DNA from 3 places in the Streptomyces sp. NPDC051218 genome. Region 3 is predicted to be linked to each of the others. Evidence: predicted binding sites of a transcription regulator. Region 3 holds the regulator's gene; each other region holds the start of a gene.
What was found. The regulator HrcA, encoded in region 3, represses chaperone genes, less so after heat shock. The targets are predictions, from matches to a motif close to TTNGCACTCNGNNNNNCNGAGTGCNAA.

Region 1 (10,170 bases), on a different contig from region 3:
GGTCGGCCTTTTCCTTGGGGGAGCGCGGGGCCGCCGAGGAAGGCGACGAGTCCGGCTTCTTGCCCAGGGTGTCCGGCGCGCTGGCCGAGGCCTGGTAAGCGAGGAAGCCGACTCCGGCGAGTGCGGCAGCCGTGAGGCCGGCCACGAATCCCGAGCTGCTCCTGGACACCTGCGCCACCCTCTTCGTACTCCGTACGGCTACGGGGTGACGTTAGCAGCAGGTGTGCGGCATCTTCGGTCGGCCGTGCGCCGGGCGTCGGAGCCGTAGGCTATTCGCGTGCTCTTGCTCGCTCTGGATACCGCCACCCCCGCCGTCACCGTCGCGCTGCACGACGGCTCGTCCGTCGTCGCAGCCTCCAGCCAGGTGGACGCCCGCCGCCACGGCGAGTTGCTGCTTCCCGCCGTCGACCGGGTGCTCGCCGACGCCGGGCTCAGACTCGACGCCGTGACCGCCGTCGTCGTCGGCGTGGGCCCCGGCCCGTACACCGGCCTGCGTGTCGGCCTGATGACCGCCGACACCTTCGGCCTCGCGCTCGGCGTGCCGGTGCACGGCGTGTGCACGCTCGACGGCCTCGCGTACGAGGCGGGCATCGAGGGCGGCCCCTTCGTCGTCGCCACGGACGCGCGCCGCAAGGAGGTCTACTGGGCGCGTTACGCGGACCCGCGCACCCGCCTCACCGGCCCCGCCGTCGACCGGCCCGCGGACATCGCGGACGAGGTGGCGGGCCTGCCCGCCGTTGGCGCCGGCGCGCTGCTGTACCCCGAGACCTTCCCGGACGCCCGCGCCCCCGAGAACGTCTCGGCGGCCTCGCTCGCCTCCCTCGCCGCGGAGAAGCTCGCCGCGGGCGAGGAGCTGGCGGCCCCCAGGCCGCTGTATCTGCGCCGCCCCGACGCGCAGGTGCCCAAGAACTACAAGGTGGTCACCCCCAAGTGACATCCGTGACGACAGTCGTCCTGCGCGAGATGCGCTGGTGGGACATCGAGCCCGTCTTCGTCCTGGAGAAGGAACTCTTCCCGGACGACGCCTGGTCGCGCGGCATGTTCTGGTCCGAGCTCTCCCACGCGCGCGGGCCGCTGGCCACCCGCCGCTATGTGGTGGCCATGGACGACGGGCGTCTCGTCGGTTACGCCGGGCTCGCCTCCGGCGGCGACCAGGCCGACGTACAGACCATCGCGGTGGCCCCGAGCCACTGGGGCACGGGGCTCGGCTCCCGGCTCCTGACCGATCTGCTGAACGCGGCGACCGCCTTCGAGTGCGCCGAGGTGATGCTCGAGGTGCGGGTCGACAACACGCGGGCGCAGAAGCTGTACGAGCGCTTCGGCTTCGAGCCCATCGGCTTCAGGCGCGGCTACTACCAGCCGGGCAATGTGGACGCCCTCGTCATGCGTCTGACCGATCCATCAACTTCCGTACAAGGAACCGACATCCATGGCTGACTCGCGCGACCAACCTCTCGTTCTCGGCATCGAGACCTCCTGCGACGAGACCGGCGTCGGCATCGTCCGCGGCACCACCCTGCTCGCCGACGCCATCGCATCCAGCGTCGACGAGCACGCGCGTTTCGGCGGCGTCGTGCCCGAGGTCGCCTCGCGCGCGCACCTGGAGGCGATGGTGCCGACCATCGACCGCGCCCTGAAGGAGGCGGGGGTCGCCGCCTCCGATCTCGACGGCATCGCGGTGACGGCCGGGCCCGGTCTCGCGGGCGCGCTGCTCGTGGGCGTATCGGCGGCCAAGGCGTACGCGTACGCGCTCGGCAAGCCGCTCTACGGCGTCAACCACCTGGCGTCGCACATCTGCGTCGACCAGCTGGAGCACGGCACGCTGCCCGAGCCGACGATGGCGCTGCTCGTCTCCGGCGGCCACTCCTCGCTGCTGCTGTCCACCGACATCACCTCGGACGTCCGGCCTTTGGGCGCGACGATCGACGACGCGGCGGGCGAGGCCTTCGACAAGATCGCACGGGTGCTCGACCTCGGCTTCCCCGGCGGCCCCGTCATCGACCGGTACGCGAAGGAGGGCGACCCGAAGGCGATCGCCTTCCCGCGCGGTCTCACCGGGCCGCGCGACGCGGCGTACGACTTCTCCTTCTCCGGTCTGAAGACGTCGGTGGCGCGCTGGATCGAGGCCAAGCGGGCCGCGGGCGAGGACGTTCCCGTCCGTGACGTGGCGGCGTCCTTCCAGGAGGCGGTGGTCGACGTGCTGACCCGCAAGGCCGTGCGGGCCTGCAAGGACGAGGGCGTGGACCACCTGATGATCGGCGGTGGCGTGGCCGCCAACACGCGGCTGCGCGCGCTTGCCCAGGAGCGGTGCGAGGCGGCCGGGATCCGGCTGCGGGTGCCGCGGCCGAAGCTGTGCACGGACAACGGCGCGATGGTGGCCGCCCTGGGCGCCGAGATGGTGGCCAGGAACCGCTCGGCGTCCGACTGGGACCTGTCGGCGGACTCCTCGCTGCCGGTGACGGAGCCGCACGTGCCGGGCCACACGCACGCGCACGACCACGACCACGGCCACGATCACGATCACGTGCACGAGGTCAGCAAGGAGAACCTGTACTCGTGACCGTCGCGCTGATGTGGGAGGCCCGCGCCGCCGACGGGCGTGGCGATGAGCTGCTCGCGTGGGCGCGGGCGCAGGTCCTGGACGGTGAGCCGGTCCGGCGGGAGAGCTTCCGCGCTCCGCAGGACCGGGTGCTCGTCCTGACCTGGTGGGACACGGCGTACTACGCCGACCTGCCCGAACTCCCGGAGCCCGCACCGGAGTTGGTGTCGCGCCCGGTGCACAGGTGGCGCTTCGAGTCGGTGGGCCTGGGCTGACGCCCTCCGCCGCCGGGGGAGCGGTTCAGGGGCGCCGAGCCTGCCCCAGAAGCCCGTCGATGACCGCTCCCAGCTGCGTGGCCACGTCGTACGCCGTCGTCAGTTCCAGCCAGCGGCCGGCGAGCGCGGTCAGCCGGGGCAGCTCCTCTGCGTCCGCGTCGTCGAGCATGCCGGGGAAGTGAAGCCTGCGGTCCGGCTCATCGGCGCGGCGGTCCGTCGCCCTGCGGAAGACCAGGTCGCCGTAGACGCAGTACCAGATGGTGCGGTAGGCGGCGACGGCCTGGGGCGGGGTCAGGCCGCAGGCGACGCACGTGTCGATGATTTCCTCGACCATCCACAGGGCGCCCTTGTCGGTGAGGTCGCCGAGGCCGAGCACCTCGACCACCCACGGCATCCGGGCCAGCGTGCCGTGCATGTGCAGGGACACCGCGAGCAGCCGGTCGCGCGGGTCGTCGGGGAGTGCGGGACGCGGGACCGAGTCGGCCGTGCCGGACAGGGTGAGCATCAGGAGCTCGTCCTTGTCGCGTACGTGGTGGTAGAGCGCCATCGGGGTCGTGCCGACCTCCTTGGCGACCCGGCGCATGCTCAGGGCGGCCACGCCCTCCTCCTGGAGGATGCGGCGCGCGATGCCGACGATCGTGTCGAGGTCGATGCGGCTGGGGCGCCCCCGCTTCTGCTTCCCGCCCGGCTTCCCGCCCGGTTCCTCGCCCGGTTCCTCGCCCGGTTCCTCTCCCGGCTTCTCGCCGGGCCTCTCTCCCGGCTTCGCTGCTCCTGGCGCTGGCTTCTCTGCTTCCACGCGGCTCATTGTCGCGCCCGTCCCGAGTGGCCGACGCACACCCCTGTATTTTCTATACGCGTATAGTAATGTGCGTGAGCATGGTGAATACCGCTGACTCGAAGTCCTCGGGGGCGCGTTGGCTGCTGCCTGTGCTGCTCACCGTGCAGTTCCTGGTCTCTCTCGACATGTCCGTCGTGAACATCGCACTGCCCGACATCGGCGACGACCTCGGCTTCGGGGCGGAATCGCTGCTCTGGGTCGTCAACGCCTACGCCCTCGCCTTCGGCGGCCTCCTCATGCTGGGCGGACGCCTCGCCGATGTGGTGGGTCGGCGGCGCACGCTGACCGCCGGGTTCGCGGTCTTCGGGCTCGCGAGCCTGGTGGGCGGCCTGGCCCAGACCCCGGGGCAGCTCGTCGCGGCGCGGGCCGTGCAGGGGGCGGGCGCGGCGGCCCTCGCACCCGTGGCGCTCGCGCTGATCACCGTCAACTACGCCGCCGGGCCCGCGCGTTCACGGGCGCTCGGCCTCTGGGGCGCCGCGGGCGCGCTGGGCGGCGCGGTCGGGGTCATGGCGGGCGGGCTGCTGACGGACGTGGCGGGCTGGCGCTCGGTGATGCTGATCAACGTCCCCGTGGTGCTCGCCGCGCTCCTCCTCTCCCGGCACGGCGTGCCCGCCGACCGGCGCACCGGGCCCGCGCCGCGCCTGGACGTGGTGGGGGCGCTGCTCGTCACGGCCGGCATGACGGTGCTCGTCCTCGGCCTCGTCCGCACGGAGACGTACGCGTGGGGCTCCGGCACGACGCTGGGCACGCTCGCCGCTGCCGCCGCGCTGCTCGGCGCGTTCGCCGCCGTCGAGTCCCGCCGCCGCGAGCCGTTGCTCCGGCCCGGCCTGCTCAGGAACCGTCCCGTGCTCTCCGCGAACGCGTTCGCGCTGCTGATGTCATCGGGCCAGTTCGCCGCCTTCTACTTCACCTCGCTCTACCTCCAGGAGGTCATGTCGTACGGGCCGACGCGGGCCGGGGCGGCGTTCCTGCCGTTCTGCGCGGGCATCGTCGCCGGGTCGGCGATCTCGGCGCGGAAGGTGGGGCGGTTCGGGGAGCGGGCGCTTCTGGTGACCGGCGGGCTTCTCGGTGCGGCCGGGTTCGTGTGGTTCGCCCTCGCGGTCGGCCCCGCCGGGACGTTCCTGGGATCCGTCGTGGGGCCCTCGCTCGTGGCGAGCGTCGGCATCGGCATGTGCTTCGTGCCGCTGGGCACGGCGGCGACGTCCGGTGTCGCCGCCGAGGAGACCGGCATGGCATCGGGGCTGCTCAACAGCTCCCGGCAGCTGGGCGGTTCGCTGGGGCTCGCGGTCCTGGTGACGGTGGCGTCGGGCGTCACCGGGGGCGGCCGGGGGCCGGGGGCGCTCGCGGACGGGTACGCGACCGCGTTCGGCGTCGCCGCGGCGCTCCTCGCGGCGGCGGCCGCCGCCACGGCGGTGCTGCATCGCGCCCCCACACGGCCGCGACCTGCGCAGACGTACGCCCAGCAGGATTCTTCACAGAATCTGGACGACGGCGTCGATCCGGGGGTCTCCCGTTCGACGCATGGGTGAGAGGCGGGGAGAATGCCGGACGAATCAGCCCGTCCGGCGTTTGAGGACGAGCTCGGCGGAGCCGGTGATCAGCGGGGGCGGCACTCCCGTCTCAGGATTCCGTCACCGGCTGCCCGATCAGCATCGTCGGCGCCCCCGCCGCCCGCGTCAGGAACACCGTCGCCGCGTTCTTGCCCTGTGGTTTCACCTTGCGGCGTAGTTCCTCCGGTTCCACCGCTGAGCCTCGCTTCTTCACCGTCAGGGTTCCGATCTCCCGCTCCCGCAGCACCGCCTTCAACTTCTTCACTCCGAAGGGGAGTTGGTCGGTGATCTCGTAAGCCGCCGCGTACGGCGTCGAGTGCAGGGAGTCGGAGGTGACGTACGCGATGGTCTCGTCGATCAGGCCGCCCTCCACCCGCGCGGCCACCTCCGCCACCAGATGCGCACGGATGACGGCGCCGTCCGGCTCGTACAGATAGCACCCGATCGCCCGCACCGGCGGGTCCGGCAGCATCGCGTCGAGCGAGGACCACAGCGACGCCCCCGAGGGCAGCAGCGTCGCGCGGTGCGAGGAGGGGGTGTCCGTGCCGAACCACAGCACCGCCTCCTTCACGTCCCCGGCGTCCGAGATCCACTCGGCCGCGGCGTCGGCGGGAACTGCCTCGTGCGGAATCCCAGGGGCGATCTTCAGCGCCGCGCGCGGAGCCTTGCGGGCGGCCTCGATCGCCCAGGAGAGGGGCGGGGAGTAGGCCTCGGGGTCGAAGATGCGGCCCCGCCCGCCCCGCCGCGCCGGGTCGACGAAGACCGCGTCGTACGCGGACGTGTCGACCTCGGTGACATCGGCCTCGCGCACCTCGATGAGATCCGCGAGCCCGAGCGCCTCCGCGTTCGCACGCGCCACCGCGCAGGTCAGCGGGTCGCGGTCGACGGCGAGGACGGCGATACCGGCGCGCGCGAGGGCGATCGCGTCGCCGCCGATGCCGCAGCAGAGGTCGGCCAGGGTGCGGACGCCGAGTGCCTTGAAGCTCTCGGCGCGATGCACGGCCACGCTCGTACGGGTCGCCTGTTCGACGCCGTTCGGGGTGAAGAACATCCGGCCCGCGTCCTCGGTCCCGAACTTCGCCACCGCACGCCGCCGCAGCCGCGCCTGCGCGAGCACCGCCGTGACCAGTTCCGCCGGGTGCTCGCGGCGCAGGCGGGTCGCGACGGCCAGCTCCCGGGCCGGGTCGGCCTCCCGCACCTCGTCGAGATCGAGCAGGGCCCGGCCTTCGGGGGTGAGCAGCGCGGAGAAGGAGGTCAGGGCGGTCGGGGCAGTCGGATCACGGTCGAGGTCGTTCACCCGCCCCATTGTGGGCCAGTCGGTGGATGGTGTGCGTCCGGCGGCGGTGTCGGCCGGGCAGCGGGGCTGTGAGCTGCAAAGCTTCGGCGCCATGCAACTAGTACGACAAAACGACAAATTTAGGGCGAGACGGAAGGGCCGGGGGCGGGTCCGGGCGCAGGGCCGGATCAGGGGCCGAGTGCGGGCCGGGGCCGCCGTGCTGACCGCCGCCGCCATCGTCTCCGGCTGCGCCTCGGGCGACGACGGCGGAGCGAACCCCGCCCCCGGTCAGCAGCGCCTGGACGCACCGCCCGCCCGCGCCCTCGACTCCTACGCCCACAAACTCCGCGTCACCCAGGTCGCCCGCGCCGCGGCCGCGAAGCGCTGGGGCCTGGCGAAGCCCCCGCTGGCCGCGCCGCTCGCCCCGGCCAAGAAGCCGACGATCACCACCCGCAAGGGGTTCGAGGTGAAGGGGCAGGCGAGTCTGCCGCCGGTCTTCACGACCATCCCGACCAAGAAGAAGGTCGTCTTCCTGACCATCGACGACGGCGCCGAGAAGGACCCTGCGCTGCTCAAGATGATGAGCGAACTGCAGATCCCGTACACCGCGTTCCTCAGCGACTACCTGGTCAAGGAGGACTACGGCTACTTCAAGAAGATGCAGTCGCGCGGGGTCGTGCTCAACAACCACACCCTGAACCACCCCTACCTGCCGGGACTCTCGTACAAGCAGCAGCGGCGCGAGATCTGCGGCATGCAGGACGTCATCCACAAGCGGTACGGCAAACGCCCCGAGCTCTTCCGGCCGCCGTACGGCAACTACAACGCGGACTCGCTGCGCGCCGCCAAGTCCTGCGGCATCAAGGCCGTCCCGCTGTGGGCGTCCGAGGCGTTCCCCGACCGCATGGACTGGCGCGAGTGGGACCGGGACCTGCACCCCGGCGACATCATCCTCACGCACTTCCGGGGGCGCGAGGACTGGAAGGGCACGATGCCCGACATGATCCGCAAGGTCATGAAGACGGTCACCGACAAGGGGTACGCGGTGGCCAGGCTGGAGGACTACCTGTGACCGGGCGGGCGCGGGCGCGGCGGTTCCTCGTCGGCGCGCTCGCGGCAGGCGTGCTCGCGCCCGCGCTGCTCACGGGGTGCGCGCAGTCGGTCGACCCGATCGAGAGGCTGGGGCGGAAGGCGGCGGAGAAGGTCCCGCCGAAGAAGCCCGGGGTGTCGCCCAGCTGCGCTCCACCTGCGGGGGCGCCGGAAACGGGGCGGCAGTTGAGGACGGAGGCGGGGCGGCGCACGGCTACGGAGAAGGGGTACACGGCCACGGATTCGGGGCGGAGCACGGCCACGGAGACGGAACCGCCCACCGCGGGGAAGCGTTGTCCCGAGGGGCGCGGGGGCCGTTCGGCGTCGCCTCCGGGATAAGACCCGCGTCAGCGAATTAGCAGTCCGCTTGACCGAGTGCTAATCGTCGTCCTAGTCTCGGCCTTGGCACTCACCACTGGAGAGTGCCAACCAGCGACGGGCAGGTCCGGCACCCGCGACGACGGATCCACCTGGTCGCCACCCCAGACTGTTAACCCCGTAGATCTCCGAAGGGGGAGACCGGATCGTGACGACCGCCAGCTCCAAGGTTGCCATCAAGCCGCTCGAGGACCGCATTGTGGTCCAGCCGCTCGACGCCGAGCAGACCACGGCCTCTGGCCTGGTCATTCCGGACACCGCGAAGGAGAAGCCCCAGGAGGGTGCTGTCCTCGCCGTGGGCCCGGGCCGCTTCGAGAACGGCGAGCGCCTGCCGCTCGACGTGAAGGTCGGCGATGTCGTGCTGTACAGCAAGTACGGCGGCACCGAGGTGAAGTACAACGGCGACGAGTACCTCGTCCTCTCGGCTCGCGACGTGCTCGCGATCGTCGAGAAGTAATTCACCCGCTTCACCAGTATTGCTTGTGAGCTGCGCCCCTGGTCACCCCGCTGATTGCCGGGCGGCGAGGGGCGTAGTTCGTTAAACCCGAATTTTCGAGAGGGCTGAACCGCTCCCATGGCGAAGATCCTGAAGTTCGACGAGGACGCCCGTCGCGCCCTCGAGCGCGGCGTCAACAAGCTTGCCGACACGGTCAAGGTGACGATCGGCCCCCGCGGCCGCAACGTCGTCATCGACAAGAAGTTCGGCGCCCCGACCATCACCAACGACGGCGTCACCATCGCCCGTGAGGTCGAGGTCGAGGACCCGTACGAGAACCTCGGCGCCCAGCTCGTCAAGGAGGTGGCGACCAAGACCAACGACATCGCGGGTGACGGCACCACCACCGCGACCGTGCTCGCCCAGGCCCTGGTCAAGGAAGGCCTGCGCAACGTCGCCGCCGGCGCCTCCCCGGCCGCCCTGAAGAAGGGCATCGACGCCGCCGTCAAGGCCGTGTCCGACGAGCTGCTCTCGACCGCGCGCCCGATCGACGACAAGGCCGACATCGCGGCCGTCGCCGGTCTGTCCGCCCAGGACCCGCAGGTCGGCGAGCTCATCGCCGAGGCGATGGACAAGGTCGGCAAGGACGGTGTCATCACCGTCGAGGAGTCCAACACCTTCGGTCTGGAGCTGGACTTCACCGAGGGCATGGCCTTCGACAAGGGCTACCTGTCCCCGTACATGGTGTCCGACCAGGAGCGTATGGAGGCCGTCCTCGACGACCCGTACATCCTGATCCACCAGGGCAAGATCTCGTCCATCCAGGACCTGCTGCCGCTGCTCGAGAAGGTCATCCAGACCAACGCCTCGAAGCCGCTCCTGATCATCGCCGAGGACGTCGAGGGCGAGGCCCTGTCGACCCTGGTCGTGAACAAGATCCGCGGCACCTTCAACGCCGTCGCGGTGAAGGCCCCCGGCTTCGGTGACCGCCGCAAGGCCATGCTCGGTGACCTCGCCACCCTCACCGGCGGCACCGTCATCGCCGAAGAGGTCGGCCTCAAGCTCGACCAGGTCGGCCTCGACGTGCTCGGCACCGCGCGCCGCGTGACCGTCACCAAGGACGACACCACGGTCGTCGACGGTGGCGGCGACGCCTCCGAGGTGCAGGGCCGCGTCAACCAGATCAAGGCCGAGATCGAGGCCACGGACTCCGACTGGGACCGCGAGAAGCTCCAGGAGCGCCTCGCGAAGCTGGCCGGCGGCGTGTGCGTCATCAAGGTCGGCGCCGCCACCGAGGTGGAGCTCAAGGAGAAGAAGCACCGTCTGGAGGACGCCATCTCCGCGACCCGCGCCGCGGTCGAGGAGGGCATCGTCTCCGGTGGTGGCTCCGCTCTGGTGCACGCCGTCAAGGTCCTCGAGGGCAACCTCGGCAAGGAGGGCGACGAGGCCACTGGCGTCGCCGTCGTCCGCCGCGCCGCCGTCGAGCCGCTGCGCTGGATCGCCGAGAACGCCGGCCTCGAGGGTTACGTCATCACCTCGAAGGTCGCCGAGCTCGACAAGGGCTTCGGCTTCAACGCCGCGACCGGCGAGTACGGCGACCTGGTCAAGGCCGGCGTCATCGACCCGGTCAAGGTGACGCGCTCCGCGCTGGAGAACGCCGCGTCCATCGCCTCCCTGCTGCTCACGACCGAGACCCTGGTCGTCGAGAAGCCGGCCGAGGACGAGGGTGACGCCGGTCACGGCGGTCACGGTCACTCGCACTGACCCGCTGCCTGACGCTGCCGCGTAG
Region 2 (10,170 bases), on a different contig from region 3:
CCTTCGCGACATACTTCCCCGGCCCCGGCAGGCCCCCTCAGGCCCCGCTGACCGAGTTCCGCCGCTGACACGACCGACGCCCGGCCGTCGACCACGCGGCCCTGAAGACTCCCCGGCCCACGCAGTGCAAATGCCGCCATTTCCCTTCCGTCCGAAAGGGCCCCGCTCCCCGCGTGGAAACCCCGGACCACCTTCCGGCACCTACGTGACGTAACGAGGATGACACCGAACGTCATCGAAGCGGCACAACCGGAGGGGACCCCTCATGACCGAGCTCAACGAGCCCAACGACCCCAACGCGCCCACCGAAGAGCAGATCATCGAGGCCTGGCGGTCCGCCGCCCACATCACCCTGGCTCCCGGCCCCCAGGAGGTGTCCGAGGCGGCCCCCACCCCGGACCAGGAGTGGACGCTGCCGGGCGGCAGGGCCTGGGTGTACCTCGCCGATCCCCAACAGGGCCTGACCCGGCCGGTGTTACTCGCCGACGGCTTCAGCGCGGGGCCGAGCGACCTGGACTTCCTCTACGAAGGCCTGGACCGCGGCGAGTACGCGCTCATCAGCGAGCTGCGGACGCGCGGCAGGGACGTCATCATCCTCGGCTTCGACGAACGCAGCGCCTCCATCCTGGACAACGCCGTGGCAGCGCGCTCGGCGATCCAGGAGGCGATCGCACGACGCACCGGCGACCACCCGCTGACCGTCGGCGGTTTCAGCATGGGCGGTCTGGTCACGCGGTACGCGCTCGCCAAGATGGAGCGCGACGGCGTCGACCACCAGACGAAGCTGTACCTCTCCTACGACAGCCCGCACCGCGGGGCCTGGATCCCGATCGGGCTCCAGTCGTTCGCGCACTACATCCGGCGGCTCAACGCGGCCTTCTCGAACCAGATGAACAGCCCGGCCGCGCGCCAGCTCCTGTGGCAGCACATCGCGGAGTGGGACGACACCCCGGAGACCGACAAGGAGCGCGTCGAGTTCCTCGCCGAGCTGGAGCGGGTCGGCGGCTGGCCGAGCCGCCCGCGGAAGATCGGCGTCGCCAACGGCGTGCGCACCGGCGTCGCCAACGGCATCGCCCCCGGGCAGCGGGCGTTCCGCGGCAAGGGCCTCGCCATCACCGGCACCCACCTCTGCACGCAGCCCGCGGGCGAGGACCAACTCGTCGCGCAACTGCGGGTGGTGACCCTGCGCAAGCCGCAGATCCACATCTCGGGCATGCCCGAGATCGACGGCGCCCCCGGCGGCACCCTGGAGGGCTTCGGCATCCTCGCCGACGAGCTGAACAAGATCCCCGCCATCATCGGTCTCGGCTCCGAGGCCGAGATCCGCGAGCACTGCTTCGTACCCGCCGTGAGCGCGGTGGCCCTGCGCGACATCGACACCCACGAGAAGCTGCACGCGCCGTTCCCGGAGCAGTCCGAGGAGAGCGAGTTGGACGAGTACCTCTGCGCCACCCACAACGAGGCCCACACCCTGATCACGCAAGAACTCTGCACCTGGCTGCTCGACCGCCTGCCGTAGTCAGCCTGCCGTAGTCACGCACGGCTCCCGAAACGCCCGAGGGCGGCACCCCTTCGTGAGAAGGAGTGCCGCCCTCGGTTCGCGTGAAGCGATGAACCGCTGATCAACCAGAGGTCGATCAGAAGTCCATGTCACCGCCCGGCATGCCGCCGCCGGCCGGGGCAGCGCCCGCCTTCTCCGGCTTGTCGGCGATGACGGCCTCGGTGGTGAGGAACAGCGCGGCGATGGACGCGGCGTTCTGCAGGGCAGAGCGCGTGACCTTCGCCGGGTCGAGGATGCCCTCGGCGATCATGTCGACGTACTCACCGGTCGCGGCGTTCAGGCCGTGGCCGACGGTCAGGTTGCGCACCTTCTCGACGACGACACCACCCTCAAGGCCGGCGTTGACCGCGATCTGCTTCAGCGGGGCCTCAAGGGCCAGCTTCACAGCGGCGGCACCGGTGGCCTCGTCGCCCTCGAGCTCAAGCTTCTCGAAGACAGCGGCGGCCTGGATGAGGGCCACGCCACCACCGGCGACGATGCCCTCTTCGACGGCAGCCTTCGCGTTGCGAACGGCGTCCTCGATGCGGTGCTTGCGCTCCTTGAGCTCGACCTCGGTCGCGGCACCGGCCTTGATGACCGCAACACCGCCGGCGAGCTTCGCCAGGCGCTCCTGCAGCTTCTCGCGGTCGTAGTCGCTGTCCGAGTTCTCGATCTCGGCGCGGATCTGGTTGACGCGACCCTGGACCTGGTCGCTCTCACCGGAGCCGTCGACGATCGTGGTCTCGTCCTTGGTGATGACGACCTTGCGGGCGCGGCCGAGCAGGTCGAGACCGGCGTTCTCCAGCTTGAGGCCGACCTCCTCGGAGATGACGGTGCCACCGGTGAGGATGGCGATGTCGCCGAGCATGGCCTTGCGGCGGTCACCGAAGCCCGGGGCCTTGACGGCGACGGACTTGAACGTGCCACGGATCTTGTTGACGACCAGGGTCGACAGGGCCTCGCCCTCGACGTCCTCGGCGATGATCAGCAGCGGCTTGCCGGACTGCATGACCTTCTCGAGGAGCGGAAGGAGGTCCTTCACGTTCGAGATCTTCGAGTTGACGATCAGGATGTACGGGTCGTCGAGCGACGCCTCCATACGCTCCATGTCGGTGGCGAAGTACGCCGAGATGTAGCCCTTGTCGAAGCGCATGCCCTCGGTGAGCTCAAGCTCAAGACCGAAGGTCTGCGACTCCTCGACGGTGATGACGCCTTCCTTGCCGACCTTGTCCATCGCCTCGGCGATGAGCTCGCCGATCTGGGTGTCGGCGGCGGAGATGGAGGCGGTCGAAGCGATCTGCTCCTTGGTCTCCACGTCCTTGGCCTGCTCAAGGAGGGCGCCCGAGACGGCCTCGACGGCCTTCTCGATGCCGCGCTTGAGGGCCATCGGGTTGGCACCGGCGGCTACGTTGCGAAGGCCCTCGCGGACCAGCGCCTGCGCCAGGACGGTCGCGGTCGTCGTGCCGTCACCGGCGACGTCGTCCGTCTTCTTCGCGACCTCCTTGACCAGCTCGGCGCCGATCTTCTCGTACGGGTCCTCGAGCTCGATCTCCTTGGCGATGGAAACACCATCGTTGGTGATCGTGGGGGCGCCCCACTTCTTCTCGAGGACGACGTTGCGACCCTTGGGGCCCAGGGTCACCTTGACGGCGTCGGCGAGCTGGTTCATGCCGCGCTCGAGGCCGCGCCGTGCCTCCTCGTCGAACGCGATGATCTTGGCCATGTGAAGTGGTCCTCCCGGACAGGGGTGGCATGCTCCGGATCGCGCCAGTGCCCGCGACGGACGGCCTGCAAACCTTGTGGTTCCTTGCCCCACCCGGCCTGCGGGCCTCACCGACCCGATCCAAGTTCTGTCACTCTCACTCGGAGAGTGCTAAGCCCAATGATTAGCACTCGACCCCTACGAGTGCAAGCGCCTCTCACGGATCTCAGACGTACGAGGGGGGTGCGTCCCCGGCCGGGCCGCCGGGGGACGCACGAGGGCCCGCACCCCTGTCGGGATGCGGGCCCTCGTCACTCGCTAAGTCGCTGGCCGATCGCGCCGAGATCAGACGGCGAGCTTGACCATGTCCGCCTGCGGACCCTTCTGGCCCTGCGAGATCTCGAACTCCACTCGCTGACCTTCTTCAAGGGTGCGGTAGCCGTCCATCTGAATCGCGCTGTAGTGGACGAAAACATCCGCACCACCGTCGACCGCGATGAAGCCATACCCCTTCTCCGCGTTGAACCACTTGACGGTGCCCTGAGCCATGCCTAACTCCCCTATTACTGGCCCTTGCACGGGCCCGCACTTCGCGGACCCGGGTCAGACCTCACCCCCCCAATGGGTTGTGGAGGCGTGCGCCGGAACGCGTCGACCGCGGCTGAATGTATCTGTCCAACTGCCCTCTGCAACAGGTCAATCGGACGAGAATTCTGGGCACGCCTGATCGGTGATATGCGGAGAATTCGCCGGAGTTCAGGGCAAGTCGGGCCAGACAAATGCCACGGAGAGGGCAAATGGGCAGTGCACTTTGGCTACTTCTTGTCGCCCTCGGGGCGACTTCGTATATGCGCTCGGCACAAACAGGAAGCTCGCTTCCCAACTGTACCGCGCTCAATCACATGGAATTGCCCCCTCCGCTTCTCTCGCGGAGGGGGCAATGAAGATTACGCAGGGTGTTTCTTTAAAGGATCAACCACCGGCGACGGCGGGGATGATGGAGACCCCGGCACCGTCCGGCGTCGCGGTCTCGAGACCCTGCTCGAAGCGCACGTCGTCGTCGTTCACGTAGACGTTCACGAAGCGCCGCAGCTTGCCCTGGTCGTCCAGGACGCGCGCAGCGATACCGGTGTGGTTCTTCTCCAGGTCGGCGATGACCTCGGAGAGCGTCGCCCCCTCGGCGGCGACCTCGGACTGACCGCCGGTGTAGGTGCGAAGGATGGTGGGGATGCGGACCTTGACGCTCATGGGATTCACCTCGGTAGATCGGGGGGCGCCCCGCCAGGGGGCGCCCCCGAAGGGGCGCGGGGAACTGCGCGACCAGCCACGACGGCCCCGCAGACAACAGCGATGCCTACTTGGCAAGACCCGCGGAGCGGAACGCCTCAAGGCTGGGCTTGATCGTCGCGGTCGCCTGAGACCTCTCGGCAACGGCATCAAGCGTCTTGAGTCCGTCGCCGGTGTTCAACACCACCGTGGTGAGGGAGGGATCGATGAGGCCCGCCTCGACCAGCTTCTTCGTGACGCCGACCGTCACCCCGCCGGCGGTCTCCGCGAAGATCCCCTCACTCCGAGCGAGCAGCTCGATCGCGTCGACGACCTGCTCGTCGTTCACGTCCTCGACGGCCCCGCCCGTGCGACGCGCGATGTCGAGCACGTACGGCCCGTCGGCGGGGTTGCCGATGGCGAGCGACTTGGCGATGGTGTCCGGCTTCTGCGGGCGCACGACGTCGTGACCGGCCTTGAAGGCGGTGGACACCGGCGAGCAGCCCTCGGCCTGGGCGCCGAAGATCTTGTAGGGCTTGTCCTCGACGAGGCCGAGGGCGATCAGCTCCTTCAGACCCTTGTCGATCTTCGTGAGCTGCGATCCGGAGGCGATCGGGATGACCAGCTGGTCGGGCAGGACCCAGCCGAGCTGCTCGCAGATCTCGTACGCGAGGGTCTTGGAACCCTCGCCGTAGTACGGCCGCAGGTTCACGTTCACGAAGCCCCAGCCCTCGCCCAGCGGGTCGCCGATGAGCTCGGAGCAGAAGCGGTTCACGTCGTCGTAGTTGCCCTCGATGCCGACGAGCTCGCCGCCGTAGACCGCGGCCATGACGACCTTGCCCTGCTCCAGGTCGTGCGGGATGAACACGCAGGAGCGGAAGCCGGCGCGGGCCGCGGCGGCGCCGACGGCGCCGGCGAGGTTGCCGGTGGAGGAGCAGGAGAGCGTGGTGAAGCCGAAGGCGCGCGCCGCCTCGATGGCCTGCGCGACGACGCGGTCCTTGAAGGAGTGCGTGGGGTTGCCGGAGTCGTCCTTGACGAACAACTTGCCCTGCTCGACGCCGAGTTCGCGGGCGAGGTTGTCGGCCTTGACGAGCTTGGTCCAGCCGGGGTTGATGTTCGGCTTGGACGCCACGTCCGCGGGGACGGGCAGGAGCGGGGCGTAGCGCCAGATGTTGTCCGGGCCGGCCTCGATCTGCTTCCGCAGTGCCTCGGGGTCACCGGTCGGCAGGTCGTACGCGACTTCGAGCGGGCCGAAACAGGCCTGACAGGCGAAGATCGGGCCCAGCGCGTAGAGCTCGCCGCACTCGCGGCAGGAGAGGCCGGACGCGGGGCCGAGATCCACGGAACCCGTGGTCGAAGAGGTGTTTTCGTTCGTTGCGACAGTCTGCGCAGCCATGGAGGCGAGGCCCTTTCTCCTCATCTTCCTCGCGGCGCATCTCGCCACGAGACGGAATTGGCACCTTCCCCACCGAGACCTCGCGTGCGTGGTCGGCGGGATGGTTGCCGGGGCTTCAACGGGCCGTATCCCTCTGCCCCTCTGGATGAGCGGTATGGCGCCGGGGCTTCATGGGCCCCGGGCATTTGTTACGCGATGACCCCCGACGTGCGATGGTCATCCGCGTTGTTCAAGACTGTAACCGACGGCCTGGACCCTTGAGATAGTCGTCCGAACCGCGAGATGGATCACATGTAGGCCACATACAGGAGGAGCCACCCGTGCTGGAAGAGGCCGAGCGCTGGCTGACCAGGCGTTCCTGGTCCGTCGCCGACCGTCCGCTCAGCGCACTCGTCGCCGCCAAGCGGGCGTCGGGGGCCTCGGTGAGTGTCGTCCTGCCCGCCCTCGACGAGGAGGGGACGGTCGGTGCGATCGTCGCCGAGATCCGCCGTGAGCTGGTGGAGAAGGCGGCCCTCGTGGACGAGCTCGTGGTGATCGACTCCGGCTCCCGTGACCGCACGGCCGAGGTCGCCCGGGAGGCGGGCGCGCGGGTCGTGCACCGGGATGAGATCCTGCCGCGCCTTCCGGCCGTGCCCGGCAAGGGCGAGGTCCTGTGGCGCTCGCTCCTGGTGACCGGCGGCGACATCGTCGCGTTCGTCGACGCGGACCTCAGGGAGTTCTCGGCGGACTTCGTGACCGGGATAGTGGGCCCCCTCCTGACCGATCCCGACGTGGACTTCGTGAAGGCGATGTACGACCGCCCCCTGGCCGGAACCGCCGATCAGGGCGGCCGGGTGACCGAGCTGATGGCGCGCCCGCTGCTCAACATGCACTGGCCCCAGCTCGCGGGCTTCGTCCAGCCGCTGGGCGGCGAGTACGCGGCCCGCAGGTCCCTCCTGGAGCGGCTGCCGTTCCCCGTCGGCTACGGGGTGGAGCTCGGCCTGCTCGTCGACGCGCTGCACACCGTGGGCCTGGACGCGCTCGCGCAGGTCGATGTCGGTGTGCGCAAGCACCGGCATCAGGACGGGCAGGCGCTCGGCCGGATGGCCGCGGCGATCTACCGGACGGCACAGCTGCGGCTCGCGCGCGGCCATCTCGTACGGCCCGAGCTCACCCAGTTCGAACGGGGCGAGCAGGGGTTCGAGCCGCGGACCCATTCGGTGGACACGGAGGAGCGCCCGCCGATGTGCGGCATCGCGGAGTACACGGCACGCCGCGTGGCGTAACCGCCCCGAGCCGGGCATTTTGTCTACATTCCCCACTTATGTGGGTGCTTATGTGGGTCAGACAGGTAACGGGAAACGCGCTACGCGTGGGTGCCATGGCCATGGCCACGGCCACCCTCGCGGCAGGAGCGCTCGGCGCCGCGGCCGTGTCCGCCGCGGCGGACACCGAAGGCGGCGACAACGGCACCGCCCGCACCGGGCGTGAGCAGCCGGACGTCACGGTCACCAACGTGCCCGCGAAGCGGACCGCGCCGGTGTGCAGTGACGTCTGGAACACCATCGTCCTCGCGAACTCCTCGGGAAGACCGCGCACCGGGGCCGTCGCGTCCTGGCCTGCGACGCCCGGCTCGAAGCCGGTGGCGAGCAGCGGCAAGGTCACCACGCAGGGACGGACGTACGTGTGGAAGGGCGATGTCCACCGGCGCGGCAAGGTCACCGTCACCCAGCGGCTGAAGGCGCCCTGCACCTCCGGTGAGGCGCGCGCGATCACCGTGACGGCGCCCGGCAGCAACTGCCCCGCGTCCGTCCGGGGCGGCGGCACCCCGTGCACGTCGGCGATCGTCGCCCAGCGGGTGCAGGCACGGCCGGCCCCGCAGCGGCAGGAGGAGCCGGTGGGGATGGCGAGCGGACCTCGGGGGCTCGCCGAGGCGGGCGACGAGTCGGACACGATGCTGTACGCGGGTCTCGCGATCGCCCTGTGCGCGCTGGGGGCGCTCGCGGTGGCGGCGGCGAGAAGCAGACGTTTGAGCCCTCCCCCCAGGGGCTAGGTTCGCCACATGGTCTCCGAGCACGCCGCCGCCCACGTCCTCGTCGCGTCCAACCGCGGCCCCGTCACGTACACCCTTGAAGAGAACGGGGAACTGACGGCCAAGCGGGGCGGAGGCGGACTCGTCTCGGGTCTGAGCGCGATCGGGGACGATGCGGATGCCCTGTGGGTCTGCGCGGCGCTGGGCGACGGCGACCGGGAGGCCGTGCGGCGCGGGGTCGGCGAGCCGGGCGTGCGGATGCTCGACATCGATCCGCAGGTGCACGCCGACGCGTACAACGGGATCGCGAACTCGGTGCTGTGGTTCGTCCACCACATGCTCTACCAGACCCCGCTCGAACCGGCCTTCGGCCCGGAGTTCCGGGCGCAGTGGGCGTCGTACGAGACGTACAACCGCGCTTTCGCCGAGGCACTCGCCGAGAGCGCCGCGGCGGGCGCGGCGGTCCTCGTCCAGGACTACCACCTGGCGCTGGTGCCGGGGATGCTGCGCGAGCTCCGTCCCGACCTGCGCATCGGCCATTTCTCGCACACGCCGTGGGCACCGGTCGACTACTTCCGGATGCTGCCGGACGACGTCGCGGAGCAGCTGCTTCGCGGCATCCTCGGGGCCGACCGGGCGGCGTTCCTCACGGGCCGGTGGGCGGACGCGTTCACGGAATGCTGCGTGGCCGTCCTCGGCGGTACGACGGGTACGCGGATCGGGGTGCACGGCCTGGGCGCGGACGCGGACTTCCTGCGGGAGCGGTCGCGGCGGGCGGACGTGGAGGAACGTCTTGTCGCGCTGCGGGAGCAGATCGGGGGCTCCGGCGACCGGAAGGTGATCGTCCGCGTCGACCGGACGGAACTGTCGAAGAACATCGTGCGGGGCCTGCACGCCTACCGCGAGCTGCTTGAGTCCCGCCCCGAGTGGCGGGAGCGGGTGGTGCACGTCGCCTTCGCGTACCCCTCGCGGCAGGACCTCTCGGTGTACCGCGACTACACGGCGGAGGTGCAGCGGGTCGCCGACGAGATCAACTCCCGCTTCGGGGTGGAGGGCTGGACCCCGGTCGTCCTCCACGTGAAGGACGACTTCGCCCGCTCCCTGGCGGCGTACCGCCTCGCGGACGTGGCGCTGGTGAACCCCATCCGGGACGGCATGAACCTCGTGGCCAAGGAGGTTCCGGTCGTCTCGGACGAGGGGTGCGCTCTTGTCCTGTCTCGGGAGGCGGGGGCGTACGAGGAACTGGGCGAGGACGCGATCGTCGTCAACCCGTACGACGTGACGGGCACGGCTGCGGCGTTGCACGCGGCGCTGACGATGCCTCTGGAGGAGCGGGCGGAACGCACGAAACGCCTCGCGGCAGCGGCGACGGCACTCCCCCCGGCCCAGTGGTTCCTGGACCAGCTGCGGGCGCTGGGGTAGGGCGGACCCTGCGGGGCTCTCCCCAATCCCACCCCTTCCCGAAACTGGGGCTCCGCCCCAGACCCCGCTCCTCAAACGCCGGAGGGGCTGAATCCCCGCCCACCCGCCCGATTGCCCCGGAGCCGGCCATTTTCAGCCCGTCCGGCGTTTGAGGACGAACTCGGCGGAGCCGGTGATGACGGCCACCAAGGCCCCCGCGCCGAGCGGGTTTTCGGGAAGGGGCGGGGTTGGGGAAAAGTCACCGGGTAGGCGTCAGCCCTAACCTCGGCGCCGGTCAGCCCAGTTGAGCAGCGATGGCGGAGAGCAGCTCCACCACGCCCTCCGGCCCGTCCACCACCAAGTCGGCCCGTTCCGCCAACTCCGCCACCTCCGCACTGCCACTGCACACCAGCAGCCCCCGCACCTGGTCGGAGCGGAGTTTCTCCACCGCCGCGAAGGCGGGGAGGTCGCCGAGGTCGTCGCCCGCGTACAGGACGGTCTCGGCGCCTACCTCCCGTACGTAGTCGGCGAGGGCCACGCCCTTGTCCATGCCCGGTGGGCGCAACTCCAGGACCATGCGGCCCGGTTCGACGATCAGGCCGTGGCGGGACGCCAGCTCGGCGAGCGGTTCGCGCAGCGCCTCGAAGGCGGCCTGCGGATCGGACGCGCGGCGGGTGTGGACGGCCACCGCGCGCCCCTTCTCCTCTATCCACGAGCCGCGCCAGGCGCCGATCGTGTCCAGGAACCCCGGCAGTTCGGCGCGCACGGCGGCGACCCCGGGGTGCGGCTCGGCCGCGTGCACGGTGGAGGAGACGGCGTCCCAGCGCTCGGCGCCGTAGTGCCCGAGCACGACG
Region 3 (10,170 bases):
CGGCCAGTTCGGCCGCGAGAACCTCCACGAGCTGACCGGCGGGCAGCTCCCGCGCCATGCGGTGGCCCTGCCCCGCCCACAGCGCCATGCCCTGCGCGTCACCGGCCTTGGCGGCGGCCTTGCGCAGCCCGCTGGTGAGGTGGTGGACCTGGGGGTAGGCGGCGGGGGCGTAGGGACCGTGCTCGCGCATGAAGCGGTTGACCAGGCCCCGTGCGGGGCGTCCCGAGAAGGCGCGGGTCAGTTCGGTGCGGGTGAACAGCGGGTTGGTCATGGCCTGCTTGTGCAGGGCGTTGGCGCCCGACTCGGGGCAGACCAGGAAGGCCGTGCCAAGCTGCGCGGCGTCCGCGCCGGCCGCGAGCACCGCCGCGATCTGCGAGCCGCGCATCAGGCCGCCGGCCGCGACGACCGGGATCTGCACGGTCTCGCGCACCTGCGCGATGAGCGAGAGGAGGCCGAGCCCGGCGCCGTCCGTCTCGGGGTTGTCGCGGTGCGTGCCCTGGTGGCCGCCCGCCTCGATGCCCTGGACGCATACGGCGTCGGCGCCCGACCACTGGGCGGTCTGCGCCTCTTCGGGCGAGGTGACGGTGGCGACGGTGATGGTGCCGACCCGCGCGAAGGCGTCGAAGACGTCGCGGGTGGGGCAGCCGAAGGTGAACGACACCAGCGGCACCGGGTCCTCGACGAGGATCGCGAGCTTGGCGTCGTAGTTGTCGTCGCGGCCGCTGTCCGGGTCGCCGAGCTGCGTCTCGTACCAGGAGGCCTCACCGGCGAGCTGGTTGCGGTAGACGTCGACGGCGGCGGCGTCCGCGTACTCGGGCTGCGGCATGAAGAGGTTCACGCCGAACGGACGGCTCGTGAGCCCCCGCAGCTGTTTGATCTCCTGGTACATCCCGTCGGCGGTTTTGTACCCGGCGGCGAGGAAACCGAGGCCTCCGGCCTCGGAGACGGCCGCGGCGAGCTGGGGGCACGAGGCGCCTCCCGCCATGGGGGCCTGCACGATCGGGAGGCGGCAGAGATCGGTCAGTGCGGTGGGCATGAACGCATCGTGCCACTTCCTGGCCGGGGGGCCGAATCGCGGGTCTTTCCCACCCACCCACCCGTCACCCGGCATGATCAGGAGCGCCCCAAGGGGCGCGGAGCTGTGACATGTGCGGCTCCGCCGCGAGGCGCGAGCAACCCACAACGCCCCGTAAGGGGCGCGGGGCTGTGACATGTGCGGCTCCGCCGCGGGGCGCGAGCAACCCAGGACAGCCCGCGGACAGACAGCAAAGCGCCCCCGGCACGGGCGAACCGCTACCGGGGGCGCAGGAAAGGCACCGCTCGAGGCGCCCTCGCCCGTAAAAGGCGCTACCGCCCGTTGAACGCGTCCTTGAGGCGGGAGAACAGACCCTGCTGTCCCGGCTGGAACTGCCCCGTGGGCCGTTCCTCGCCGCGCAGCACCGCCAGCTCCCGAAGGACCCGCTCCTGCTCCGCGTCCAGCTTGCTCGGCGTGAGGACCTCGACGTGCACGATGAGGTCACCGCGACCGCCGCCCCGCAGGTGCGTGATGCCCCTGCCGTGCAGCGGCACCGACTGGCCGGACTGCGTGCCCGGCCGGATGTCGACCTCCTCCATGCCGTCCAGCGTCTCCAGGGGCACCTTGGTGCCCAGGGCCGCGGCCGTCATAGGGATGGTGACCGTGCAGTGCAGGTCGTCACCGCGCCGCTGGAAGACGGCGTGCGGCAGCTCGTGGATCTCCACGTACAGGTCGCCTGCGGGGCCGCCGCCGGGGCCGACCTCGCCCTCGCCCGCGAGCTGGATCCGCGTGCCGTTGTCGACACCGGCGGGGATCTTCACGGTGAGCGTCCGCCGCGACCGGATGCGGCCGTCGCCGGCGCACTCCGGGCACGGGGTGGGCACGACCGTGCCGAAGCCCTGACACTGCGGGCACGGCCGCGACGTCATGACCTGACCGAGGAAGGACCGCGTGACCTGCGACACCTCACCGCGACCGCGGCACATGTCACACGTCTGAGCGGATGTCCCCGGCGCGGCACCTTCACCGCTGCAGGTCGTACAGACGACCGCCGTGTCGACCTGTATGTCCTTGGTGGTCCCGAAGGCCGCCTCGTCCAGGTCGATCTCGAGCCGGATCATGGCGTCCTGGCCACGGCGCGTGCGCGACCGGGGGCCACGCTGCGACGCCGTCCCGAAGAACGCGTCCATGATGTCCGAGAAGTTGCCGAAGCCACCGGCTCCGAAACCGCCCGCGCCGCCGCCCGCGCCCTGCTGGGACAGCGGGTCACCGCCGAGGTCGTAGACCTGCTTCTTCTGCGGGTCCGACAACACCTCGTACGCGGCGTTGATCTCCTTGAAGCGCTCCTGAGTCTTCGGATCCGGATTCACGTCCGGGTGAAGCTCTCGCGCAAGCCTCCGGAAGGCCTTCTTGATCTCGTCCTGGGAAGCGTCGCGGCGCACGCCTAGTACGGCGTAGTAGTCCGTGGCCACTTACGACTCCGCCAGGATCTGTCCGACGTAACGTGCCACTGCGCGTACTGCTCCCATCGTTCCCGGATAGTCCATGCGGGTCGGGCCGACCACGCCGAGCTTGGCTACTGCCTCGCTGCCCGAACCGTAGCCGACGGAGACCACGGACGTGGAGCTGAGTCCCTCATGGGCGTTCTCGTGACCGATCCGTACGGTCATGCCCGAATCCGTGGCTTCGCCAAGCAACTTGAGCAGGACGACCTGCTCCTCAAGAGCCTCCAGGACGGGCCTGATGGTGAGGGGAAAGTCATGTCCGAAGCGGGTGAGATTGGCCGTTCCGCCGATCATCAGCCGCTCCTCGGTCTCCTCGACCAGGGTTTCGAGGAGGGTGGAGAGCACCGTCGCCACCGTGCCGCGGTCCTCCGCGTCGAAGGACTCCGTCATGTCCTGCACCAGCTGCGGCACGTCCGCGAAGCGACGGCCCGCGACCCTGCTGTTGAGCCGCGCCCGCAGGTCCGCGAGCGAGGTCTCGCCGAACGGCGCGGGACAGTCGATCATGCGCTGCTCGACCCGGCCCGTGTCCGTGATCAGGACGAGCATCAGGCGGGCGGGAGCCAGCGAGAGCAGCTCCACGTGCCGCACCGTCGACCGCGTCAGGGACGGGTACTGCACGACCGCGACCTGCCGGGTCAGCTGCGCGAGCAGCCGCACCGTGCGCGCCACGACGTCGTCGAGGTCGACGGCGCCGTCGAGGAAGTTCTGGATGGCCCTGCGCTCGGGCGCCGCCATCGGCTTGACGCCCGCGAGCTTGTCGACGAAGAGGCGGTACCCCTTGTCGGTGGGGATGCGCCCCGCGCTCGTATGAGGCTGGGCGATGAACCCCTCCTCCTCCAGCGCCGCCATGTCGTTGCGGACCGTGGCCGGGGAGACCCCGAGGCTGTGCCGCTCGGTGAGCGCCTTGGAGCCGACGGGCTCCTCGGTGCCGACGTAGTCGTGGACGATGGCGCGCAGCACCTCGAGCCTGCGTTCATTCAGCATCCGCGCTCACCTCCACCTTTTTGCCCTGAAACCTGTCTGCCCTGCGGCTCTGCCTGGCACTCCCCTGGGGTGAGTGCCAGCCTGCGCCGCGCCCAGTGTACGGCCGTCGGGTACGGCCCCGGCAAGGGCCGGACCCGCTATGTCGGTCCGAAGGCCGAGGTGACGGCTGCCGAGCCGCCCGCGCGGGACTAGCGTCGACCTCATGGACGTGGCACTGGCGTGGGACGAGGCGGGCTGGGAGCGGCTGGCGCCGCATGTGGGGCGGCGGCGCCTGCCGGTCTGGGACTGTACGGCGGGTCTGGTGGTCGGCGGCGAATCGGCGCTGATGATCGAGGCGGGGGCGACGCTGCGTGAGGGCGGCGAGCTGCGCACCGAGGCTCGCGGCATCCTCGGCGGTGGCCGCCGGGTCACTCACCTCGTCCTGACGCATCCGCACTTCGACCATGTGCTCGGGGCCGCGGCGTTCGCGGGCGTGGAAGTGTACGGAGCCGTTGGCCTCGACGCGCTCCTGGCGAAGGGCCGCGACGAGCTGCGCCACGACGCCGTACGGCACGGGGTCGCCCCGGACGCCGCGGCGGAGGCCGCCGATCTGCTGGTGTCCCCGCACCACTCGGTGTGCGGGGAGTGGACGCTCGATCTGGGCGGCGGGGTGCAGGTGCTCCTCGCGAACGTGGGCCCGGGGCATTCGGGCCACGACCTGGCGGTCCTGGTGCCGGGCACCGCGCAGTCCCCGGAGATCGTCTTCTGCGGCGACCTGGTCGAGGAGTCGGGCGAACCGCAGGCCGGCCCCGACGCGGTCCCGGCTCGGTGGCCTGCCGCGCTCGACCGGCTGCTGGAGCTGGGCGGCGAGGACGCGCTGTACGTGCCGGGGCACGGTGCGGTGGTCGATGCGGCGTTTGTCCGTGCGCAACGCGCCACACTGGCGGCCCGCTTCGGCGTGTCGTAGCGAGCCTCCCCCTTCTTCTTCCTATCGTCGGGAAAATGCGCCAGTACTCCGCGGACCTGACCCCGCCCTGGAAGAAGCAGAAGCCCGTGCCGGAGGTCGCCGCGGAGGCGGACCTCGTGGTGGAGGAGCTGAGCACCGGCTTCTGCGGGGCGGTGATCCGCTGCGAGAAGACGGCGGAGGGTCCGACGGTGACCTTGGAGGACCGCTTCGGCAAGCACCGCGTCTTCCCGATGACGCCGGGGGCCTTCGCCCTGGAGGGCCGGACGGTGACGTTGGTCCGCCCGTCCACCGCATCCTCCACCTCACCTGTACGTCCCACGCGTACCGCTTCGGGTTCGGTGGCCGTGCCGGGGGCTCGGGCCCGGGTCGCCCGTGCCGGGCGGATCTACGTCGAGGGGCGGCACGACGCGGAGCTCGTGGAGCGGGTGTGGGGTGACGACCTGCGGATCGAGGGCGTGGTCGTCGAGTATCTGGAGGGCATCGACGACCTGCCGGGGATCGTGGACGACTTCTCCCCCGGGCCCGACGCGCGCCTGGGGGTCCTGGTGGACCACCTGGTCCCGGGCTCCAAGGAGTCGAGGATCGCGGCGGCGGTGAGTTCTCCGTCGGCGCTGGTGGTGGGGCATCCCTATATCGACGTGTGGGAGGCGGTGAAGCCGTCCTCGGTGGGGATCGCGGCGTGGCCCCGCGTCCCGCGCGGCCAGGACTGGAAGACGGGCGTCTGCGAGGCACTGGGCTGGCCCCCGAACACGGGCGCCGCGTGGCAACGGATCCTGGGCTCGGTCCGGAGCTACCGGGATCTTGAACCGGCACTGCTGGGCCGCGTGGAGGAACTGATCGACTTCGTGACAGCGCCTTAAGCCGCCGCCGTCTCCGAGTGCGACCTGGCCCGCCGCTGCGCGGCGGATCTCTCCAGGCGTCGGGCCCTCGCCGCCTGCGGACCGGCCTTTCCGCCGCTGCGCGGCGATTCTTTCCCGCCCACCCACCCGATTGCCCCGCGGCTTGCCCAGCGGGGACCTGGGCCTCGCCATCTCCGAGTGCGTCTGACCCACCGCTGCGCGGCGATTCTTTCCCGCCCACCCGCCCGATTGCCCCGCGGCTTGCCCAGCGGGGACCTGGGCCATCTCCGTCTACGGGTGCAAGCTGTCCCGCCCACCCGTCCGATTGCCCCGCAGCTGCCCACCCAGCCCCGCCAGGCATTCTCAGCCCGTCCGGCGTTTGAGGACGAACTCGGCGGAGCCGGTGATGACGGCAACCGCGCGGCCGGCGAAGCCGGAATTTCGGGAAGGGGTGGGATTGGGGAGAGCCCCGCAGGGCCGCTGGAACCTCAGTCCACCAGATCCCGCACAACCCCGTCCGCCAACAACCGCCCCCGCAGGGTAAGCACGGCCCGCCCCTCCTCGTAGGGCCCCGCCTGGAGGAGGCCGTCCGCGAGGGCCCGCCCCGCAGCCGCAAGGCCGGCGGGCCGAAGCAACGACAACGGACACCCCTCAAGCAACCGCAGCTCCAGCAGAATCCGCTCCACCCGCCGGTCCTCCGCAGCGAGCACCTCCCGCCCCGCCCCCGGCGAGCGCCCAGCGGCCAACGCCCCCGCGTACGCCCCGGGATGCTTGACGTTCCACCACCGCACGCCCCCGACATGACTGTGGGCCCCCGGCCCGGCCCCCCACCAGTCGGCCCCACGCCAGTACAACTCGTTGTGCAGGCACCGCCCCGCCTCGGACGTGGCCCAGTTGGACACCTCGTACCAGGAGAACCCGGCACCGCCGAGGACCTCGTCGGCGATCAGGTACCGGTCCGCGTGCACGTCGTCGTCCGTCATCGGCACCTCGCCGCGCCGGATCCGCCGCGCCAGCTGTGTGCCCTCCTCGACGATCAGGGCGTACGCGCTGACGTGGTCGGGCCCGGCGCCGATCGCCGCGTCGAGCGTGGCCCGCCAGTCGTCGTCGGTCTCGCCCGGGGTGCCGTAGATGAGGTCGAGGTTGACGTGCGCGAAGCCCGCGGCCCGCGCCTCCGCCACGCAGGCCTCGGGCCGGCCGGGGGTGTGCGTGCGGTCGAGCACCTTCAGTACGTGCTGCTTGGCGCTCTGCATCCCGAAGGAGACGCGGTTGAAGCCGCCGGCCCGCAGTTCGCTCAGGTAGGCGGGATCGACGGACTCCGGGTTCGCCTCGGTGGTGATCTCCGCGTCGTCCGCGAGCCCGAACTCCTCCCGCACCGCCCCCAGCATGCGGACCAGGTCGGCCGCGGCGAGCAGCGTCGGCGTACCGCCCCCCACGAAGACGGTCTGGACGGGGCGCGGGTCGTCCCCGAGCACCTTCCGTGCGAGCCGCACCTCATCGACCAACGTGTCCGCGTAGTTGTCGCGCGAGGCGAGCACGCCGCCGGAGCCGCGCAGCTCGGTCGCGGTGTAGGTGTTGAAGTCGCAGTAGCCGCAGCGGGTGGCGCAGTACGGGACGTGGAGGTAGAAGCCGAGCGGTCGTGTCCCCGCAGCCGCGAGGGCGGACGCGGGCAGGGCCCCGTCCTCGGGCATGGGCTCACCATCGGGCAGTGCGGAAGGCATACCTTCGATTGTCCCGCACCACGAAGGGACCCGACGCCGCGCCACAGGCCCCGCGGTGCACGCCCACGACGCCGCACCCGATCCCGCCTACTGCGCCTGCAACACCAGCACCGCCAGATCATCGTCCGGCGGCCGCTCGGAGAATTCGTGCACCAGGCGCTTGATCCGTTCCGCCACCAGCGCCGCGTCCAGCCCGGCGCAGCTCGCGAGCGCCGTCGCGAGGCCGTCGCCGTCATCGAACATCAGTTGCCCCGTGCGGCGCTCCGTCACCCCGTCCGTGACGCAGAGCAGCGTGTCCCCCGTCCGCAGATCGAACGTCTCGCTCGTGTACGTCGCGTCGTCGACGACCCCGAGGAGCAGCTGGGGCGTGGCCGCCGCGCGGACCGTCCCGTCCGGGGAGAGCAGGAGCGGCAGGGGGTGGCCCGCGCTCGCCACCGTGCAGCGGACTCCGCCGTCGTCCGTGGGCACCAGCTCCCCGTAGAGGAGGGAGAGGAAGCGGGAGGTGGCTCCGTCGGGCGGGACGCCCTGGCCGCCGGCCACCGCGACCACCGCCGCGGCCGCGTCCGCCGCCTCCGTCGCGTCGTCGAGCAGGAGCTGGTTGAGGCGGTCGAGCACCTCCGCGACCTCGTACCCCTCGCGGGCGAGCAGCCGCAGCCACGGCCGGGCGAGGCCGATCACGACGGCCGCCTCGACGCCCTTGCCCTGTACGTCGCCGAGCGCGAAGCACCAGCGGCCCTTGCCCGCCTGGAACACGTCGTAGAAGTCACCGCCGGGTCCGCCCTTGTCCCGCGGTTCGTACACGACGCCGCTGTGCACTCCGGGGATGTCCGCGACGGAGCTCGGGAGGAGGCCGCGCTGGAGGACCTGGCTGATGGTGGCCTGGCGCTGGTAGCGCCGCGCCGCGTTGATGGCCAGTGCGACGCGGCGGCTGAAGTCCTCGATGAGGCCGGTGACTTCGTCGGCGAAGCGCACCATGCCGGCCCGCCCGATGATCAGCGTGCCCAGGCCGCGACCGCCCGCCGTGAGGCGGTACGCGAGGGCCGTGCCGCTCGCCTCCTCCGGCACCGAGAGCGCCTCGCCGGGCCACGGCACGGGGACGGCGCCGGAGCCGACGGATTCGGGCAGCCGTGGCGGGTCCTTCTCCAGGCTGCGGCGCAGTTCCTCTATGCGCTGCTCACTGGTGTGCCAGACGCGGGCGAGCCGGGAGCCCGCGCCCCCGCTCATGGAGTCGCGCGGCGCGACCTCCGCCTCGTCGTCGAGCCATACCGCGCACCAGTCCGCGAGCCGCGGCACGAGCAGCTGCCCGGCGAGTGCGGCCACCAGGTCCTCGTCGAACTGTCCTGCGAGCAGGTCGGACGCCTCGGCGAGGAAGGTGAGCGCGCCGCGGTTGACCCACTCCGTGTCGTGCGTGATCCGCTTCGGCAGCGGCGCGAGGATCTCGGCGGTGCGCAGTCCGCGCTGCACGGCCTGCTCGCTGGCGTACGACTCGATCTCGTGCACGGCCTGGACGCCGCCGACCGGGAGGCGGGCCCAGACGGCCTTGGTGCCGGTGCGGTAGGTGATGCCCCAGGAGTCGGAGAGGGTCGCGACGAGCTGAAGGCCGCGGCCGTACTCGGGGGTGCCGGGCGGCTGGGGCATGGGCTCGCTGCGGACCGCTCGGGCGGGGTGGTGGTCGGAGACCTCGATGACGAGGGTGTCGGTGCTCTCGCCAAGGCCCGCCTCGTCGAGCCGGCACAGCAGCTCGACCGTGGTGCCCGCGTGCACGACGGCGTTCGTGACGAGTTCGCTGACCAGGAGCACGGCGTCGTCCGCGAGCCGGTCGGTGACGCCCGCGGCGGCGGGCACCGCGAGCTCGACCCAGTCGGCGAGCGCGGCCCGTACGAACTTGCGTGCGGCCGCGGGTGCCAACGGGTTTCCGGGCAAGGACGTGCACACCACCGCCGGCGGGCCGGGCTGGTGCCCCGGCTGGGCGGACGCACGGAAAGTGGTCTCCCGTTGCATCGGAATGGACCCCACGTTTCGGCTCCTGAGCAGTTCGGTCGAATACGCCTCAGGCGACACGGACAGAGTGACAGACTGGCCACGCCCATAAGCACCGAGTTACTGAAGTGGGCCGCTATGAGTGAGAACAGTGCTATGCCCGCGCTCGGTTACGGTCGGATTCCGGCACCGAAACCAGCTCCGTCACCTCCGCCGCAGGCCGGGAACGATCCGGACCCGGCACCAGAAATCATTCCGGAGACCGCCCCGGAAGCGGCGTCCGAACTGCGCATCCTGCTGTCCGCCATGCGGGCGGCCCGCGACGGGGACTTCACCAAGGTCACGGTGAGCGGGCACGGCCTGGTCGCCGAGCTGCACACGGTGTTCAACGAGATGCTCGACCGCTCCCTGCACTTCGACAGTGAACTCACGCGCGTACGCCGGGAGATCATCCGTCACGGGCACCTCGACGAGCGGTTCACCGCGAGCCCGGGGCAGGGCAGCTGGGCCACGCGGGTGGCGGACGCCAACTCCCTGCTGGACTCCCTGGTCGCCCCGGCGGCCAACGCGACGCGCGTACTGAACGCGGTCGCGGGCGGCGACCTCACCCAGCGCGTGGACCTGCACGACGGCTCGCGCGAACTGCGGGGAGACCTGCGGCGCCTGGGCCGCGCGGTGAACACGATGGTCGACCAGCTGTCGCTCTTCACGGGCGAGGTCACCCGCGTCGCCCGCGAGGTCGGCACGGAGGGGCGGCTCGGCGGGCGCGCCAAGGTGCGCGGCCTCTCGGGCAGTTGGCGTGACGTGACGGAGGCCGTCAACACGATGGCGGCCCGGCTCACCGCCCAAGTGCGCGACATCGCCCTGGTGACGACGGCGGTGGCGCAGGGCGATCTGACACGGACGGTCACGGTCGAGGCGACGGGCGAGCTTCTCGAACTGAAGCTGACCGTCAACACGATGGTCGAGCAGCTCTCCGCGTTCGCCGCCGAGGTGACGCGTGTCGCTCGTGAGGTAGGCACCGAGGGGCAGTTGGGCGGCCGGGCGCAGGCCCGTGGTGTGTCCGGGGTCTGGAAGGACCTCACGGACAACGTCAACTTCATGGCGTCGAACCTCACCTCTCAGGTGCGAAACATCGCCCAGGTGACCACGGCCGTCGCCAACGGCGACCTGAGCCAGA

Region 1: the regulator HrcA is predicted to act here: its motif matches at 7,923-7,949, upstream of groES (co-chaperone GroES).
Region 2: the regulator HrcA is predicted to act here: its motif matches at 3,391-3,417, upstream of groL (chaperonin GroEL).

The regions. Positions count from the first base shown of each region.
Region 1 covers NZ_JBITEU010000009.1:198,246-208,415, forward strand. The annotation lists gene ACIBCK_RS26725 (hypothetical protein) at 1-169, opposite strand, end outside; gene tsaB (tRNA (adenosine(37)-N6)-threonylcarbamoyltransferase complex dimerization subunit type 1 TsaB) at 278-934, shown strand; gene rimI (ribosomal protein S18-alanine N-acetyltransferase) at 964-1,437, shown strand; gene tsaD (tRNA (adenosine(37)-N6)-threonylcarbamoyltransferase complex transferase subunit TsaD) at 1,430-2,560, shown strand; gene ACIBCK_RS26745 (hypothetical protein) at 2,557-2,814, shown strand; gene ACIBCK_RS26750 (TetR/AcrR family transcriptional regulator) at 2,840-3,610, opposite strand; gene ACIBCK_RS26755 (MFS transporter) at 3,691-5,181, shown strand; gene ACIBCK_RS26760 (methyltransferase domain-containing protein) at 5,273-6,508, opposite strand; gene ACIBCK_RS26765 (polysaccharide deacetylase family protein) at 6,591-7,550, shown strand; gene groES (co-chaperone GroES) at 8,094-8,402, shown strand; gene groL (chaperonin GroEL) at 8,520-10,145, shown strand.
Region 2 covers NZ_JBITEU010000004.1:454,979-465,148, forward strand. The annotation lists gene ACIBCK_RS15580 (esterase/lipase family protein) at 266-1,519, shown strand; gene groL (chaperonin GroEL) at 1,638-3,263, opposite strand; gene ACIBCK_RS15590 (cold-shock protein) at 3,588-3,791, opposite strand; gene ACIBCK_RS15595 (MoaD/ThiS family protein) at 4,215-4,490, opposite strand; gene thrC (threonine synthase) at 4,597-5,904, opposite strand; SAM riboswitch class I at 5,922-6,056, opposite strand; gene ACIBCK_RS15605 (glucosyl-3-phosphoglycerate synthase) at 6,225-7,169, shown strand; gene ACIBCK_RS15610 (hypothetical protein) at 7,271-7,936, shown strand; gene ACIBCK_RS15615 (trehalose-6-phosphate synthase) at 7,946-9,337, shown strand; gene otsB (trehalose-phosphatase) at 9,612-10,170, opposite strand, start outside.
Region 3 covers NZ_JBITEU010000001.1:894,899-905,068, forward strand. The annotation lists gene ACIBCK_RS04135 (nitronate monooxygenase) at 1-1,036, opposite strand, end outside; gene dnaJ (molecular chaperone DnaJ) at 1,348-2,487, opposite strand; gene hrcA (heat-inducible transcriptional repressor HrcA) at 2,488-3,504, opposite strand; gene ACIBCK_RS04150 (hypothetical protein) at 3,574-3,696, shown strand; gene ACIBCK_RS04155 (MBL fold metallo-hydrolase) at 3,707-4,450, shown strand; gene ACIBCK_RS04160 (DUF3097 domain-containing protein) at 4,486-5,310, shown strand; gene hemW (radical SAM family heme chaperone HemW) at 5,778-7,010, opposite strand; gene ACIBCK_RS04170 (SpoIIE family protein phosphatase) at 7,098-9,026, opposite strand; gene ACIBCK_RS04175 (HAMP domain-containing protein) at 9,297-10,170, shown strand, end outside.